Regions from separate parts of the Cellulosimicrobium sp. SL-1 genome, predicted to be linked through region 1. Evidence: riboswitches for the same ligand, from Rfam matches in the RefSeq annotation. Region 1 holds a riboswitch; the other holds the start of a gene.

Region 1 (8,811 bases):
ATCGCCGTCGCGGCCCGGCCGCGCCTCGTCGTCGCGGACGAGCCCACGAGCGCGCTCGACGTGACGGTCCAGCGCCGCATCCTCGACCACCTCGACGGACTCGTGCGCGACCTCGGCACCGCCGTCCTGCTCATCACGCACGACCTCGGCGTCGCGGCGGACCGCGCCGACCGGATCGTCGTTCTCGAGCACGGGGTCGTCGTCGAGGAGGGCACCGCCGAGCAGGTGCTGCACGACCCACGCCACCCGTACACCCAGCAGCTCATCGCGGCGGCGCCGAGCCTCGCGAGCTCGCGCCTCGTCGCAGGCGGCACCCCGGAGACGGCGCCGAACGACGGCGTCGTCCCGCGCGCCGACGCGAGCCGCGCCGCGGTCGCGAGCCGCGCCGTCGGTCAGGGGATCGCGGTGCCCGACGCCGCCGGCCCGGACACCGCGGGTACGCCCGTCCTCGCGGTGCGGGACCTGCGCAAGGAGTTCACGCTGCCGCGCGGGTCGGCGCACCGGACGCTCGTCGCGGTGGACGGCGTGAGCCTCGCGGTCGGGCGCGGCGAGACGTACGCGCTCGTGGGGGAGTCGGGGTCGGGCAAGAGCACGACGGCGCGCCTCGCCCTCCGGCTCGAGCGGCCCACCGCGGGCACGGTGGAGTTCGCCGGCGAGGACATCACGACGGCGCGCGGCGAGCGGCTGCGGTCGCTGCGCCGCGGCTTCCAGGTGGTCTACCAGTCCCCGTACGCGTCGCTCGACCCGCGGTTCACCGTCGAGCAGATCGTCACCGAGCCGCTCCGGGCGTACCGGGTCGGGTCGCCGTCCGAGCGCGCCGACCGGGCGCGTGCGCTCGTCGAGGACGTCGCGCTCCCGCCCGACGTGCTCCGCCGGGGGCCGCGCGAGCTCTCGGGCGGGCAGCGCCAGCGCGTCGCCATCGCGCGGGCGCTCGCCCTGAACCCGGCGCTCGTCGTGCTCGACGAGCCCGTCTCGGCGCTCGACGTGTCCGTGCAGGCGCAGATCCTCGAGCTGCTCGTGCGGCTCCAGGCGGAGCACGGGCTCGCGTACCTGTTCATCTCGCACGACCTGGCGGTCGTGCGGCAGGTGTCCGACCACGTCGGCGTCATGCACCGCGGGCGCGTCGTCGAGCAGGGGGCGGCCGAGCAGATCCTGCTCGACCCGCAGGAGGAGTACACGCGTGAGCTCGTCGCGGCCATCCCCGGCCGCCGCGCGCTCCAGGGGCGCACGGCGAGGTAGAACGGCCCGTCGCGAGGTAGCACACGGCGTGCTCTACCTCGCGACGGGCCGTTCTACCTCGCGGGGGCCGGACGGGTCAGGCCTCGCGGTTCTCCGAGGAGAGGAACCAGGCCTGCTTCTCCAGGTCCGCGATGATCTCGTGCAGGATGTCGGCGCTCGTCGGGTCCTCGGCGTCGACGTCGTCGTGCACGGCACGGACGACCTCGACCGTCTGCGCGATGCGCTCGACGACCGCGTCGACCGTGTCGCCGACCGACACGAGGCCCGCCGGGTACGGCGAGAGGTCCGTCGTCGTCGCGACGGTCTCGGTGCGGCCGTCGGGCACGACCTGGAGCGCGCGCATGCGCTCGGCGACGGTGTCGCTGTGCTCGCGCGCGGCGTCCACGACGTCGTCGAGCTGGAGGTGCAGGTCGCGGAACCCGCGGCCCGTGACGTTCCAGTGGGCCTGCTTGCCCTGGACGTGCAGGTCGACGAGCGCGACGAGCACGCGCTGCAGGTGGGCGCGGAGCTTCTCCGACGCCTCGAAGCGGGCCGTCGTGCGGTGGATGGTGGGTGCGGACATGGTGCTCCTCGCTCTCTCGGGGGTCGCCCGGAATCGTGCGGCGGTCACCCGGCTTCCGTCGGTGCCGTTCACTTGAACGATTCCAGACTAGGTGGCATTCCGCGCGTCCGCCAGCAAGGAGAGGCGTGCCTGACCTGCGGCGGGACGCGTCGCGCCGCCTGGTGCGTCACGTCCTCTCGCCAGGTGAGAGGACGGCGTCCGCCCTTGCCCCGGGCGCCGCGCGGTGGTCCGCTGGGCCCATGACCGACACCTCCCGGACCCCCGCCCCCGGCACCCTCCCGTCGCGCACGCTCGGCACCGGCGAGGCGGCGCTCGCCGTCTCCGCCGTCGGGTTCGGCGGCATGTCCGTCACCGACGCCTACGGCCCCGCGGACGCCGCGGAGGCGGAGGCCGTGCTGCGCCGCGCGCTCGAGCTCGGCGTGACCCTCTTCGACACGGCCGACGTCTACGGCCACGGTCGCAACGAGGAGCTGTTCGGCCGGGTCCTCGGGCCGCACCGGGACGAGATCGTCCTCGCGTCGAAGTTCGGGCTCCCGCCCGCGGGCGGCCACCCCGACGGGCGTCCGGTCGACGGCCGCCCCGAGTACGTCCGTGCCGCGGTCGACGCGAGCCTGCGCCGCCTCGGCACCGACCGCCTCGACCTGTACTACCTGCACCGGGTCGACCCCCAGGTGCCGATCGAGGACACGGTCGGCGCGCTCGCCGGTCTCGTGGAGGCCGGGAAGGTGCGCGGCATCGGTCTCTCGGAGCCGTCCGCCGCGACCGTGCGCCGCGCGCACGCCGTGCACCCCGTGACGGCCGTGCAGAGCGAGTACTCGCTGTGGACGCGCGACCCGGAGGACGAGGTGCTGCCGACGCTGCGCGAGCTCGGGGTCGGCTTCGTGCCCTTCTCGCCGCTCGGCCGGGGCATCCTCACCGGGACGGTGAACGCCACCGACGGCTTCGCTGAGGACGACGTGCGCCGCGCCCACGCCCGGTACGCCGGCGAGGCGTTCGAGCACAACCGCGGCCTCGTGCGCTCCCTGGAGCAGCTCGCCGCGGAGCACGGCGTCACGACGGCGCAGCTCGCGCTCGCGTGGCTCCTCGCGCAGGGCGACGACGTCGTCCCGATCCCGGGGACGAAGCGCGTCGCGTACCTGGAGCAGAACGTCGCGGCAGCCACGGTCGCGCTCACGCCGGACGACGTCGCGACGATCGGCGCGGCGATCCCGCGCGCGGCCGTCCAGGGGGTGCGGCACCCGCAGCCGGACCTCCTCGACGGCTGACCGCCGCGGGGGCCGGGCGGCGAGGACGTGGGCCGTCCACCCTGCCCAGCGGGGCCGGGGAGACCTAGACTGGAGAGGTCCTGTGGGTCTCCCCGCGCAGAGGTCGGCTCCGATGTCGTGGCTGCTCATGATCTGGTGCGCGACGGCGTGCACGGCCGCCGCCGCGTGGTGGGTGCTGCGCCGGGCCGGGCGGCCTCCGAGCCACCGGACGGGCGGGCGCCGTCGTGCCGCCGCGGCCCCGGACCCGCTCACGACGCTCGCGCTCCAGGTGCGGCTCACCGCGCTCGCCGCGGAGCTCCGGCGCATCGAGGCCGACCCGGACGTCTACGCGCGCGCCCACCACTACCTCGCGGTCCAGGGCGCCTACGACGCGCTGCTGCGCGAGGCCTGTCGGCTCACGGGGCTCCCGGTCGCGGACGCGCCCCTGCGCGCGGGCTTCCGCACCGGCGACGACGAGCGGTTCCGCGAGGAGCTCGAGCTCAGCGCGCGCGGCTGGAGCTGGTGACGGACCACCCGTGAGGGGCGGCACGGGACGGGCGAGGGGCCCGACGGCGGGACCTCCGCCGTCGGGCCCCTCGCCCGTCCGTGTGCTCAGAGCGCGGAGTGGTCGCCGATCCGGTGGTAGGTGCGGTCGTGGTAGACGAGCGGCGACGCCGCCGCCTCCCGCGACGCCCTGGGCGCGGCGCCGACGCTCGACGCGAGCGCGCGCAGCGAGACGAGGTAGGAGTCGCCCACCGGGGTGCGCTGGACGACCCGCCCGCGCACCCACGACAGCGCGCCGTCGATCACGGGCTCGCCCGTCGGCAGGCGCGACCAGCCGCCGTCCGCGAACCGGTCGATGCCGCTCGTCGCGAACCGGGCCGAGACGTCGTCCTGGTGGTCCGCGAGGAAGCTCACGGTCAGCGTGCGCGCCGTCGAGACCGCGGGCCACGACGACGACGTGGACGCGAGCGAGAACGCGAGCAGCGGGGGCGCGGCCGAGACGGAGATGACCGACGTCGCGGTGAAGCCGACGAGGCGGTCGCCGTGCTCGAGCGCGACGACGGCGACGCCCGCGGGGTGGCCGCGGAACACGGCCTTGTACTCGTCGGGGGAGAGCTGGGGCTCGTCCTGCTCGGCCAGGAGGGCCTCCAGGTGGGTGAGCTCGGCGGTCATCGGGCCACCCCCGCGAACGCGTCGGCGACGGCTGCGTCGGTGCGGGCCGACGGGCGGTCCTCCGCCGGGGGGAGCTGCGCCGTGGCGCGGCGCAGGGCGTCGCCCGCGCGCGCGAGCCACGCGTCCACGACCGGTCCCAGGTCCGCGAGCTGCGGCTCGGTGACCGTGAGCGACCGGGTCGGGACGACGGCGCCGAGCTCGACGAGCACGGGTCGCAGGTGCACCTCCCCGACGAGCGCGTGCGCCGGGTTCCCGGACACGACGAGCGGAACCACGACGACGCCCGCGAGCCCGTCGGGGCCGTAGAGGTCGAGGAAGGCCTTGAGCAGCCCGGTGTACGACGCCTTGTAGACCGGCGTCGCCACGACGGCGACGGTCGCCCGGGCGAGCTGCTCACGGGCGGCGTCGGCCGCCGGATGGTCGGCGGCGAGCACCTCGCCGGCGAGCGACGCCAGGTCGACCGTGGCGACGTCGTCCGCGCCGAGAAGGTCGGCGACGCGGCGCGCGACCGTCTCGGCGGCGCCGAGCGTGCGCGAGCCGGGCCGCGGGTTGCCCGAGACGGCGAGCACCGTCGGGTGGGTGGGGTGGTGGGTCATGTGCACCTCGCAGTAGTCGTCGATCACGCTTGCCGTGCGGGCCGTCCTCGCCGGTGGCGGGGCAGGCCGGGCCCGGCCTGGTCATCTCCCGGAGCACCCCGCCGTGACAGGGGGTTGCCGGCCAGCGAGCCGGGGCTTGGCGCTGGCGCTCGTGACCTGGGGACGGGTATAGCAACCGCCCCGAGAAACTGCACCGGATCGGTAGGGTTTCTCAGTGGGTGGACGGATGTGTCGTCGTCGGCGACTCCTGTGCCGCCCCGTGCGGTCGCTCCTGCCCTGCGGCCGCCCGTCCCGGTGCGCGCGGAGTGAGACGGTGTGACGGGAGCTTCTGGCACAGGCGTACCGTCAGCAGGAGTTCCGCCCGCGTCAGACGAGGAGTACCCATGGACAGCCGACTGCAGTCCGTCTACGACGAGGTCCTGCGTCGCAACCCCGGCGAGGCCGAGTTCCACCAGGCCGTGCGCGAGGTCTTCGACTCGCTCGGCCCCGTGCTGCGCAAGCACCCGCGCTACGTCGAGGCCGCCGTCCTCGAGCGCGTGTGCGAGCCGGAGCGCCAGATCATCTTCCGGGTCCCGTGGGTGGACGACACCGGGCGCGTGCAGATCAACCGCGGCTTCCGCGTCGAGTTCAACTCCGCGCTCGGCCCGTACAAGGGCGGCCTGCGGTTCCACCCGTCGGTCTACCTGGGCATCGTGAAGTTCCTCGGCTTCGAGCAGATCTTCAAGAACTCGCTCACGGGCATGCCCATCGGCGGCGGCAAGGGCGGCTCCGACTTCGACCCGCGCGGGCGGTCTGACGGCGAGGTCATGCGGTTCTGCCAGTCGTTCATGACGGAGCTCTACCGGCACATCGGCGAGAACACGGACGTCCCCGCGGGCGACATCGGCGTGGGCGGCCGCGAGATCGGCTACCTCTTCGGGCAGTACAAGCGCATCACCAACCGGTACGAGTCCGGCGTCCTCACGGGCAAGGGCATCTCGTGGGGCGGCTCGCTCGTCCGCACGGAGGCCACGGGCTACGGCACGGTCCTCTTCGCGCAGAACATGCTGGAGACGCGCGGGCAGGGGCTCGACGGGCGCCGCGTCGTCGTCTCGGGCTCGGGCAACGTCGCGATCTACGCGACGGCCAAGGCGCAGCAGCTCGGCGCGAACGTGGTCGCGTTCTCCGACTCGTCGGGGTACGTCGTCGACGAGGCCGGGGTCGACCTCGAGCTCCTGCGCCAGATCAAGGAGGTCGAGCGCGGGCGCGTCGCCGACTACGCCGCGCGCCGCCCCGGGGCCCGCGTCGTCACCGACGGGTCCATCTGGGACGTGCCGTGCGACGTCGCGCTCCCGTGCGCGACGCAGAACGAGCTCGACGAGGCGGCGGCCAAGCAGCTCGTCGCGAACGGCGTCGTCGCGGTCGCGGAGGGCGCCAACATGCCCACGACGCCGAGCGCCGTCGCGCTGCTCCAGGAGGCGGGCGTGCTCTTCGCGCCGGGCAAGGCCGCGAACGCGGGCGGCGTCGCGACGTCGGCCCTCGAGATGCAGCAGAACGCGTCGCGCGACGCGTGGTCCTTCGAGTACACGGAGGACCGTCTCGCGCAGATCATGGCGGGCATCCACGACCGCTGCGTCGAGACGGCCGACGAGTACGGCACGCCCGGCAACTACGTGCTCGGCGCCAACATCGCGGGCTTCACCAAGGTCGCCGACGCGATCCTCGCGCTCGGCGTCATCTGACCCGAGCCGCACGACGACGGCCGTCGGTGCCCCGCGCGGAGCGGTGGCATCGGCGGCCGTCGTGCGCCCGTGAAAAACCCTCCGGCCGAGAAGGGTCGGGCGCCTAGGGTGGCCGGATGGCGACGGTCAGGCAGGTCCAGGTCACGTTCGACTGCGCGCAGCCACGGGGCGTCGCCCGGTTCTGGTGCGAGGTGCTGGGCTACGTCCCGGCGCCGCCCCCGGAGGGCTTCAGCACCTGGGACGACGCCGAGGCCTCCCTCCCGGCCACAGAGCGGGACGCGTGGTCCGCGTGCAGCGACCCCACCGGGGCCGGTCCGCGCCTGTACTTCCAGCGTGTCCCCGAGGGCAAGGTCGTCAAGAACCGCGTGCACCTCGACGTGCGTGCCGGCACCGGGCTCGTGGGTGCCGAGCGTCTCGCCGCGCTCGAGGCCGAGCGCGACCGGCTCGTCGCGCTCGGCGCGACGTGCGTGCGTGTGATGGTCGCCGACGAGGAGAACGAGTCCTGCATCGTCATGCAGGACGTCGAGGGCAACGAGTTCTGCCTGGACTGACCGCCGGGCCGACCCGCGGACCGCTCCGCCAGCCGGCCCCGGCGGTCGTGCCGAGGGGTGCCCTACGCGACCGTCGTGCGGACGGTGACCGGGATGTTGCCCCGGGTCGCGAGCGAGTACGGGCAGACGGCGTGCGCGGCCTCCGCGAGCTCCTCGGCGACGTCCTGGGTGACGCCGCCCCCGAGCTCGACGTGCAGCGTCGCGCCGAGCGAGAAGCCGCCGTCGCCGGTCGGGACGAGGTCGACCTCGGCGACGACGGCCGAGTCGGCCACGGGGACCTTGCGCTGCGCCGCGACCATCTTCAGCGCCGAGTGGAAGCATGACGACCACCCGGCTGCGAACAGCTGCTCCGGGTTCGTCCCGCCACCGGGGCCGCCCATCTGGCGCGGGACGGCGAGCGTGACGTCGAGCTGGCCGTCGTCGGACACGGCGCGGCCTCCGGCGCGACCGTCGCCGGTCGCGGTGGCCACGGCGGTGTAGAGGGTGTCAGCCATGAGGTGCCTCTCGAGAGTCGGGATCGAAGTAGAGTTACTAGTACGTCTACATCGGAGAACCTAGACTGGCGGCCGACCGCGCGCAAGGGCGGAGACAAGGAGGGGGCATGGTCGACGACTCGCCGACGCCCGGGGCGACGGGCCGCGGCACCGCGGCCGACACGCGCCGCCGCATCCTCGAGGCAGCCTCGGCGCTCTTCTACGCCCAGGGCATCCGAGCGACGAGCGCCGACCGCGTCATCGAGCAGGTCGGCATCACCAAGGTGACGTTCTACCGCCACTTCCGCACGAAGTCCGACCTCGTCGTCGCCTACCTCGAGGCGCAGGCCGCACGCGACCGCGCCGTCGTCGACGAGTCGCTCCGCGACGCCGAGCCGCTCGACGCCCTGAGCGCCCTCGCGGGCGCCATCGGCGCCGTGAGCTGCGTGCCGGGCTTCCGCGGCTGCCCGTTCATCAACGCCGCGGCGGAGACACCCGACCCGCAGGACCCGGTGCGCGTCGTCGTGGACCGCCACCGGCGCTGGACGCGGGACGTGTTCGCCCGCCTCGCCGCCGCGGTCGGCGTCACGGACGCCGACGCGACCGCGGCGCAGCTCATGATGCTGCGCGACGGCGCCATGGTCGCGGGCTACCTCGGCGACCCCGACGAGGTGGCCGCGACCCTGCGGTCCGCCTGCCTCACCGCCGTCGCCACGGGACGGCCGACGCCGGCCTGAGCTCCCGCGCCCGGCCCGCGCCCGGAGTCGTCTACCCTGGCCGACGGCCGCCGTCGTGCGGGTCGCGCGACGCGACGGCCGCCGGACCGGACGACGGGAGAGCGCCATGACGACCACCCACCCCGAGGGGGGCGCGGCGCCCGCGGCCCGCGACGTGGCCCTCGAGCTCGCGGTCCAGGACCCCGACGGCGTCCGCGTGGCCGCGGCCGTGCGTGCGCACCGGGTCGAGCTGTGCGTCGGGCTCGGCGCGACGGGCGGGCTCACGCCCAGCGCCGGGCTCGTCGAGGCCGCGGTCGCCGCCGCAGCGGAGGCCGACGGTCCGGGGCCGCGCGTCGAGGTGCACGTGCTCGTGCGCCCGCGCCCGGGCGGCTTCGTCCTCACGCCCACCGACCTCGACGTCCAGGTGCGCGACGTCCGGGCCGCGGTGGCGGCCGGGGCGCGCGGCGTCGTCGTGGGTGCGCTCACCCCGGACGGCCTGGTCGACGTCGGCGCCGTCCGCGCCCTCGTGGACG
Region 2 (8,811 bases), on a different contig from region 1:
CCGACTTCACGCGCTACTCGTTCCGCGGGCGCGGCGACTTCACGACCCTCGCCGACGAGCTGCGCTCGATCCACTCCTACGTCGAGCTCGAGCGCGCCCGGTTCGGCGAGCGCCTCGCCGTCACCCTGCAGATCGCGCCGGAGTCGCTGACGGCCGTCATCCCCTTCCTCTCCGTGCAGCCCCTCGTCGAGAACGCGGTGCGCCACGGCCTGGAGCCGCGCGAGCACGGCGGCACGATCGTCATCACCGCGCGCGACGAGGGCACCCAGACGGAGATCACGGTCGAGGACGACGGCGTCGGCATGGACCCGGCCGTCGTGCGCGAGCTCCTCACGTCGCGCGACACGACGCACGTGGGCCTGCGCAACGTCGACACCCGCGTGCGCCAGCTCTACGGCGACGACCACGCGCTCGACATCGAGACCGCGCCCGGCTCGGGCACGCTCGTGCGGCTGCGCGTCCCGCGGTCGCAGCCGCTGCACGAGACGGAGGTGAGCGTGCCGTGACCACACCGGACCCGGCTCCGGCCGGCGGTCTCCCCGGCGGGGCGGGCGACGCCGTCGGGCTGGACGTGCTCGTCGCCGACGACGAGCGGCCCGTGCTCGACGAGCTCGTGGCCCTGCTCCGCCGGGACCCGCGCGTGCGCACCGTGCGCGGGGTCGCGAACGGCTCCGAGGCGCTGCGCGAGCTCTCGTCGCGCACGGTGGACGCGGCGTTCCTCGACATCCACATGCCGGGGCTGACCGGCCTCGACCTCGCCCGCGCGCTCTCGCGGTTCGCCGACCGCCCGGCGGTCGTGTTCGTCACCGCCGACGAGGCGCGCGCGCTGGAGGCGTTCGACGTCGAGGCCGTCGACTACGTGCTCAAGCCCGTGCGGCGCGAGCGGCTCACGCGCGCCGTCGACCGCGTCGTCGAACGGGTCGCGGAGCGCACCGCGGCGGGGCGCGCCCCCGCGACCGACGCGGCGGCACCGTCCGCGAGCGCCGCCGCTCCCCCGCCGGTTGCCGGCGACCCGGCGGGAGGTGCTGCCCCGGCCGACGAGACGCTCGTCGTGACGGTCGGCACGACGACGCGCCTCGTCCGGCGCAGCGCGGTGCGGTGGGTGCAGGCGCAGGGCGACTACTCCCGGCTCGTGACGGACACCGAGCAGTTCCTCGTGCGCGAGCCGCTCTCCGATCTCGAGGAGCGGTGGGCGCCCGCGGGGTTCCTGCGCGTGCACCGGTCGTACCTCGTGGACCGCGCGGCCGTGACGGCGGCGCGGTTCGGCGGGGCGCAGCCCGCGCTCGTCGTCGCCGGGCACGAGGTCCCGGTGAGCCGCCGCATGGTGCCCGCCGTGCGCGAGGCGCTCCTCGGGCCGCACCGGGGCGCGCCGTGACGGGCACCGACCCGCGTCGTGACGCGCGCGTGCGCGTCCGGTCCACCGACCTCCCCGCGGCGCGCCCCGGCCCTCGCCCCGGCCCCGGTGAGGGCGCCGTCCCGGAGGGCGGGGCGCCGTCGGGCACGGCACGGACCGGTGAGCCGGACGACGCCGCGACCGCCTACACGCGGGGGCTCGTGCGGGCCCAGCTCCGGCTCGGGCTGGCGTGCGTGGCGTCGTTCCTCGCGGTCGTCACGCTGCTCACGGTGACGATGAGCGGCGTGCCCGCGCTGGACGGCGTCGTGCTGCTCGGCGTGCCGCTGCCGTGGCTCGTGCACGCGTACGGCTTCTACCCGGTGATCGTCGCGTTCGCGGTCGTGTTCGCGGTCGCGGCGGCGCGCAACGAGCGCCGGTACCGCGCGCTCGCCGAGGGCGCGGGCGCGCCCGACGAGCCCGGCCCCGACGACGGCGGTGCGCCGTGACGAGCGCGCTGCCCCTCGTCGCGATCGCGCTGCTCCTGCTCGCGACCGGGCTCATCGGGTTCTACGGCCTGCGGATCTCGCGCACCACGAGCGACTTCTTCGTCGCGTCGCGCACCGTGCGGCCGGTCTGGAACGCGTCGGCGATCAGCGGCGAGTACCTGTCCGCGGGCACGTTCCTCGGGCTCTCCGGCCTCGTGCTGCTGTCCGGCGCGGAGGCGTTCTGGTTCCCCGTGGGGTACGCGGCGGGCTACCTGCTCGTCCTGCTGTTCGTCGCGGGCCCCCTGCGGCGCAGCGGCGCGTACACGATCCCCGACTTCGTGCACGCCCGGCTCGACTCCGTGGTCGCGCGCCGCGTGACGAGCGTGCTCGTGCTCGTCATCGGGTGGCTCTACGTGGTGCCGCAGCTCCACGGGGCGGCGCTCGTCATCACGAGCGTGGCCGCGGTGCCGCCGTGGGTCGGCTCGGTGGGGATCGCGGTCGTGGTGAGCGCCGTCGTCGCCGCGGGCGGGATGCGCTCCATCACGTTCGTCCAGGCGTTCCAGTTCTGGGTCAAGCTCACCGCGCTCGCGGTGCCGCTCGTCTTCGTGCTCATGGCGCTCGGCGGGGCGTTCGAGCCCGGCGGCGCCGTCGTCACGTTCGACCCCGCCGCCGTGTTCCCCCACGAGGCCGGGCCGGGCGGCCTCGACGCGTACGCCACCGTCTCGCTCCTGCTCGCCCTCCTGCTCGGCACGACCGGCCTGCCGCACGTCCTCGTGCGCTTCTACACCTCGCCCGACGGCGGCTCGGCCCGCCGCACGACCGTCGTCGTGCTCATCATGATCAGCGTGTTCTACATGGTGTCGAGCACGCTCGGGCTCGTGGCGCGGGTCGTCGCGCCCGACCTCGCGGCGCCCGGGGTGGCGGACACCGTCGTCCTCGCGCTGCCGACCCGCCTCGTGCCCGGGCTCGGCGGCGAGCTCCTCGCCGCGCTCGTCGTCGCCGGGGCGTTCGCCGCGTTCCTCGGGACGTCGTCGGGGCTCGTGGTCGCGCTGGCGGGCGTCGTGAGCCAGGACCTGTTCGGCGGCACCGTGCGGTCCTTCCGCTGGTCGGCGGTCGCGTGCACGCTCATCCCGCTCGCGTTCGCGCTCGTCACCATCCCGCAGGGCCTCGTGACGAGCGTCGGGACGGTGTTCGTCTTCGCGGCGTCGGCCCTGTCCCCCGTGATCCTGCTCGGCGTGTGGTGGCGCGGCCTCACCGCGCGCGGCGCGGTGGCGGGCATGGTCGTGGGCGCCGTCCTGTGCGCGACGGCGCTGCTCGCGTCGTCCGCGCTCGTCGCCGCGGGGTACGGGAGCCCGTCCGGCGACACGGCCGACGGCGTCCCCGGCGTCGTGCGCGCCCTGCTCGCCCAGCCCGCCGCCTGGACCATCCCGCTCGCGACGGCGACCGTCGTCGTCGTGTCGCTCCTCGACCGGCGCGGCCCGCCGCTGCGCACCGACCGGTTCCTCCGCCGCCTGCACGTGCCCGAGCGCCGTCGGGCCTGAGACTCGTCGCACCGGGAGCTCCGACGACCCTCCGCATCTCACCTGGCGGGCACTCTCGACCGCATGTCGGATGGGTCGTAGGATCGTGGCAACCATCCAGAGCGGTCGAGAGTCCTGGCTCGACGACACCGCAGCAACCCGCCGACGGAAGCCTCCCGAGGACAAAGGTGCTAACGCCAGGGTCGATGGAGTGACGCATGACCTCAGAGGCATCCTTCGCGCACCGTCCGGGCCGTCCTCGGCCGACGGTGTCGTTCGAGCTCATGCCCCCGCGCCGACCGGACGCGGCCCCGAAGTTCTGGGAGACGGCACGCCGTCTCGTCGCGACGCACCCCGACTTCGTGTCCGTGACGTACGGCGCCGCGGGCACCGACCGCGCGACCGCGCGCCAGGTCGTCGGACGCCTGCTCCAGGGCACGCCCGTGCTGCCGATCGCGCACCTCACGTGCGTCGGGGCGTCGCGCGAGGACGTCGAGTCGGTCATCACCGACTTCCTCGACGAGGGCGTGCGGAGCTTCCTCGCGCTGCGGGGCGACCCGCCGCGCGACCAGCCGGACTGGCAGCCCGCGCCCGACGGCGTCCGGTCGTCGACCGAGCTCGTCGCCCTGCTGCGCGAGGTCGAGGCGTCGCGCTGCGCGTCCGACCCGGCCGTCGCGCTGCGCGGCGCGGCCCGGCCGCTGACGATCGCCGTCGCGACGTTCTGCGACGGCAACCCCGCCGCCGGCACGACGCGCACCCAGGAGGTGCGCCGCCTCTGGCAGAAGCAGCAGGCCGGCGCGAGCTTCGCGATCACGCAGCTCTTCTACGACGCGTCGTCGTACACCGACTTCGTCGCCGAGGCCCGCGCGGCCGGCGTGACGATCCCCATCCTCGCCGGGCTGCTGCCCACGACGGAGCCCGCGCGGCTCCGTCGCGTCGAGGAGCTCACGGGCGTGCGCGCACCCCAGCACCTGCTGGACGCGCTCGACGCCCTGCCCGACCCGGAGGCGCAGCACGCCTACGGGATCGCGTACTCGGTCGACCTCGCGCAGCGCGTCCTCGACGCGGGCACGCCCGGTCTGCACGTGTACACGTTCAACAAGCACCGCGCCGCTCTTGACCTGCTCGAGGGTGTCCACCTCGGCGGCGGGTCGGTCGGGACCGGGGGCGGCGCCAGCGCCGCCGCCGCCCCGCTCGTCCCGGACCTGGCCAGCGGGCCGTGGGTCACCGGCACCTCCCTGCCCACGACGAGCGCCGCCACGCACGGCGCGCCCGTCTGACCGGTCCTCCGGACCAGCAAGAGGTTTCGATCATGGCCACTTCCGTACCCTCCCCTACCCAGAACCCGGTCGGCTTCCCCGCCGGCACCGTGCTCGGCTACCCGCGCATCGGCCGCCGCCGCGAGCTGAAGAAGGCCGTCGAGGCGTTCTGGGCCGGCAAGACCTCGGCCGAGGAGCTCGAGGCCACGGCCCGCGAGCTGCGCCTCGCGACCGTCCGCCGGCTCGTCGACCTCGGCCTCGGCGCCGACGACGCGTCCGTCCCCGGCTCGTTCTCCTTCTACGACCAGGTGCTCGACGTCGCCGCCTCCCTCGGGGCGGTCCCGTCGCGGTTCGCGTCGCTGACCGACGACGCCGGTCGCCTCGACCTCGCGGGCTACTTCACCGTGGCGCGCGGCCAGGGGGACGACGCCCCGCTCGAGATGACCAAGTGGTTCGACACGAACTACCACTACCTGGTCCCCGAGATCGGCCCGGACACCCCGATCCGCTTCGTCGACGACCGCGTCGTGCGCGAGTTCGTCGAGGCGAAGGACGCCGGCGTCGTGACGCGGCCCGTCGTCGTCGGGCCGGTGACGTTCCTCGCGCTGTCCAAGGCCGCGGACGACGCGCCCGCCGGGTACTCGCCGCTCGACCGCCTCGACGACGTCGTCGCCGCCTACGCCGACCTGCTGCGCGCGCTCGCCGCGGCGGGGGCGCCGTGGGTCCAGCTCGACGAGCCGATCCTCGTCACCGACTCGGTCGACGTGCCGTTCACCGAGCTCGCCGCCGCCGTGGGGTCCGCGTACCGCGCCCTCGCGACCGACCTCCGCCCGGTGCCGAGCCCGGGGTCTTCGGCGGCCTCGTCCGCAAACCCGGCGGCAACCCCTGGTTCGGCGCAGGACGCGCGGCCCGCGATCCTCGTCGCCACGCCGTTCGGCGGGCTGGAGACGTCGCCGGACGGCGACGGCGCGACCTTCGACTTCCTGGCGACCCTCGCGGGCACGGACGTCGAAGCGATCGCGATCGACGCCGTCCGTGCGGACCTTCCGGACTCGCCCTACGACGACCTCCTGACGAAGACGCTCGTCGTCGGCGCGATCGACGGGCACAACGTGTGGCGCGCCGACCTCTCGGCAAAGCTCGACACGCTGACCGCCGCGCGCAGCCTCGGTGCGGGCGCGGTCGCCGTCGGCACGTCGACGTCGCTGCTGCACGTGCCGCACGACGTCGAGGACGAGACGTTCGCCGAGCCCGGCACGGCGTCGGGCACGACGCTCGACCCGCGCCTGCGCGACTGGCTCGCGTTCGCGGACCAGAAGGTCGGCGAGGTCGCGACGCTCGCCCGCGCGCTGACCGAGGGTCGCGACGCCGTCGCGGAGGAGATCGAGGCGTCCCGCGCGGCGGTGGCGTCGCGCGCGGAGGCGAGCGGCGTCGTCGTGCCCGCGGTGCGCGAGCGTGCGGCCGCGCTGACCGACGCGGACTTCGCGCGCGGTGACTACGCCGAGCGTGCGGCCGCGCAGCAGGAGCGCCTGAACCTGCCGCCGCTGCCCACGACGACGATCGGCTCGTTCCCGCAGACGCCGGAGATCCGCCGCGCCCGCGCGCTGTGGACGAAGGGCGAGCTGTCGGACGCGGACTACACGACCGCGATGCGTGAGGAGATCGCGCGCGTCGTCGCGATCCAGGAGGAGCTGGGCCTCGACGTCCTCGTGCACGGCGAGCCCGAGCGCAACGACATGGTGCAGTACTTCGCGGAGCACCTCGACGGGTTCGCGGTCACGGCGAACGGCTGGGTGCAGTCGTACGGGTCGCGCTGCGTGCGCCCGCCGATCCTGTGGGGCGACGTGACGCGGCCCGCGCCGATCACGGTCGAGTGGTCCGCGTACACGGCGTCGCTCACCGAGAAGCCCGTCAAGGGCATGCTCACCGGGCCCGTGACGATCCTCGCGTGGTCGTTCGTGCGCGACGACCAGCCTCTCGGCGACACGGCGAACCAGGTGGGCCTCGCGCTGCGCGACGAGATCGCGGACCTCGAGGCCGCCGGCATCGGGATCGTCCAGGTCGACGAGCCCGCGCTGCGCGAGCTCCTGCCGCTGCGCCGCGCGGACCAGCCGGCGTACCTCGACTGGTCCGTCGGGTCGTTCCGGCTCGCGACGTCGGGCGTGGAGGCGGCAACGCAGATCCACACGCACCTGTGCTACTCGGAGTTCGGCGAGGTCATCGGCGCGATCGACGGCCTCGACGCCGACGTGACGTCGGTCGAGGCGGCGCGCTCGCGCATGGAGATCGTGCCGGAGCTGCGCGACGCCGGGTACTCGCGCGGCATCGGGCCGGGCGTCTACGACATCCACAGCCCGCGCGTGCCCTCGACGGAGGAGGTCACCGAGCTGCTGGAGCTCGCCGTGAAGTCGATCGACCCGCGCGTCGTCTGGGTCAACCCCGACTGCGGCCTGAAGACCCGCCGCTACGAGGAGACCGTGCCGTCGCTCGAGCACCTCGTCACCGCGGCGAAGGCCGTCCGGGCCACGCTCGGCTGACCCCGGAGACGCCGGAGGCCGGGTCCCGTCAGGACCCGGCCTCCGTGTCGAGGGTGTCAGCGCTCGGTCGTGCCCGTGCCCGCCATCGGGAGGGCGAAGGCGAGCGTCGCCGCCGCGAGGCCGCCCACGAAGAGCCACACACCGCCGTCGACGCCGGACATGCCCGACCCCATGAGCACGAGCCCGCCGACGAACAGCGCGAACGCCACGACGAACCGTGCGACCGCGCCCGCGTGACCGGGGATGTCGCGCCCTTCGGTCCCGGTGGGGAGGGGGCTGTGCGCCGCCTGCTCGCTGGACGTGGTCATGGGGTTCTCCTTCTGAGGTCGGAACGGGAGCCGGACGTCGCCGTCGGCGATCAGTCCAGGTAGTTCTCCACCGTACCGGGGTCTCGCACCGTCGCCGCATCGGGGTCGCCGCCGAACTCCCGGGCGGCGCCACGCTGGCGCAGCAGGTCCCAGCACTGGTCGAGCTCGACCTCGATCGCGCGGAGCCGCTCCTGCTCCTGCGGGCCCGAGATCTCGCCCCGGGCGAGCTGCCCCCGGAGCCGGTGCTCCTGCGCCACGAGCTCGCTGATCGTGCTGCGGATGCCGCCGTCGGTCGTCATGCCGTCCACGGTATGCCCGACGGCGCGGGCGCGCCCGGGAGGCCGGGCCCCACACGGGCGCGGCGTCGGCGGTGCGCCCTAGGCTCGTCGCATGACGACCACGATCGGGCGCACGGTCCTGCTCTGCCGCGACCTCGACGCGAGCGCCGCGTTCTGGGCCGACGGGTTCGGCTTCCGCACGTTGTTCCAGGGGGAGACGGAGGGGTTCCCCCTGCTCCACGTCGGCCCCGGACGCGTCGACGAGCCCGGCCTGTGGCTCGTGCCGCTCCCCGAGGGCGGCGCCCCGCTCGTGCGGCACGGCCTGCCCAACCTCGTGCTCTACGTCGACGACCTCGACGCGACCCTCGGGCGCCTCGCCGCGGCCGGGGTCGAGCCGTTCGTCGGGCCCGACGCCGACGCCGACACCGGCGACCGGTTCGCGCACGTCCACGACCCCGACGGGCACCGGGTCGTCGTCGTGCAGCTCGGGACGACGACCGACCCCGCGTAGCGGGCTAGCGGGCCGGCACCCACGTCGCGTCGTCGGCGAGGATCGTCACCTCGTCCTGGTCGACGACGAGGAACCCGCCCCCGATCCGCAGCTCGGCCGTCGGGCGGTCCGGGGTGCGCAGACGCACCCGGCCCGCCGTGAGCGACGCCGCGACCGGCTGGTGCCGCGGCAGGATGCCCAGCGTGCCCGACGCCGCGGGGACCGTCACGCTCCGCGCCTCCCCCGCCCAGAACACCCCGGACGGCACCACCACCTCCACGGACACCAGCCGCTCCCCGGCGGGTGCGGCGGTCTCGGACGGGGACGGCAGGGCGACGGGCACGGAGTTCCTCCCGGACGGTGGACGGCGGAACCCCCGAGTCTGGCCGGGCGACCCGCTCGCCGGGCCCGGCACTTCGTCACCCGGTCGGGGTCGAAGGTCACCGGGGAAGCGCCCGCCGCGGTGGTGCCTGCGAGCGGCCCGCGGGCGGCCCGCGCGGCGACCGTGGGTGGCCCACGTCACGATGGGCGCATGAGCACCCACGCGCACGGCATCCACCACTCGATCGACTACGTCGAGCTCCCCGTGACCGACCTCGCC

What was found. A riboswitch is a leader RNA that binds a small molecule or an ion and turns the genes downstream of it on or off. The one in region 1 is predicted to bind S-adenosylmethionine.
Region 2: another riboswitch for S-adenosylmethionine. It lies ahead of GWJ10_RS03565 (methylenetetrahydrofolate reductase); the one in region 1 lies ahead of GWJ10_RS06135 (NAD(P)H-dependent oxidoreductase).

What each region holds. Positions count from the first base shown of each region.
Region 1 covers NZ_JAACJC010000003.1:287,397-296,207, reverse strand. The annotation lists gene GWJ10_RS06160 (ABC transporter ATP-binding protein) at 1-1,239, shown strand, start outside; gene GWJ10_RS06155 (DNA starvation/stationary phase protection protein) at 1,316-1,801, opposite strand; gene GWJ10_RS06150 (aldo/keto reductase) at 2,041-3,066, shown strand; gene GWJ10_RS06145 (hypothetical protein) at 3,179-3,571, shown strand; gene GWJ10_RS06140 (flavin reductase family protein) at 3,658-4,221, opposite strand; gene GWJ10_RS06135 (NAD(P)H-dependent oxidoreductase) at 4,218-4,817, opposite strand; SAM riboswitch class IV at 4,872-4,974, opposite strand; gene gdhA (NADP-specific glutamate dehydrogenase) at 5,201-6,538, shown strand; gene GWJ10_RS06125 (VOC family protein) at 6,655-7,089, shown strand; gene GWJ10_RS06120 (organic hydroperoxide resistance protein) at 7,152-7,583, opposite strand; gene GWJ10_RS06115 (TetR/AcrR family transcriptional regulator) at 7,691-8,299, shown strand; gene GWJ10_RS06110 (copper homeostasis protein CutC) at 8,406-8,811, shown strand, end outside.
Region 2 covers NZ_JAACJC010000002.1:202,572-211,382, forward strand. The annotation lists gene GWJ10_RS03545 (histidine kinase) at 1-506, shown strand, start outside; gene GWJ10_RS03550 (LytTR family DNA-binding domain-containing protein) at 566-1,375, shown strand; gene GWJ10_RS03555 (heavy metal transporter) at 1,372-1,839, shown strand; gene GWJ10_RS03560 (cation acetate symporter) at 1,836-3,359, shown strand; SAM riboswitch class I at 3,449-3,551, shown strand; gene GWJ10_RS03565 (methylenetetrahydrofolate reductase) at 3,557-4,618, shown strand; gene metE (5-methyltetrahydropteroyltriglutamate--homocysteine S-methyltransferase) at 4,651-7,134, shown strand; gene GWJ10_RS03575 (hypothetical protein) at 7,191-7,442, opposite strand; gene GWJ10_RS03580 (DUF2630 family protein) at 7,493-7,741, opposite strand; gene GWJ10_RS03585 (VOC family protein) at 7,833-8,231, shown strand; gene atpC (ATP synthase F1 subunit epsilon) at 8,236-8,553, opposite strand; gene GWJ10_RS03595 (VOC family protein) at 8,743-8,811, shown strand, end outside.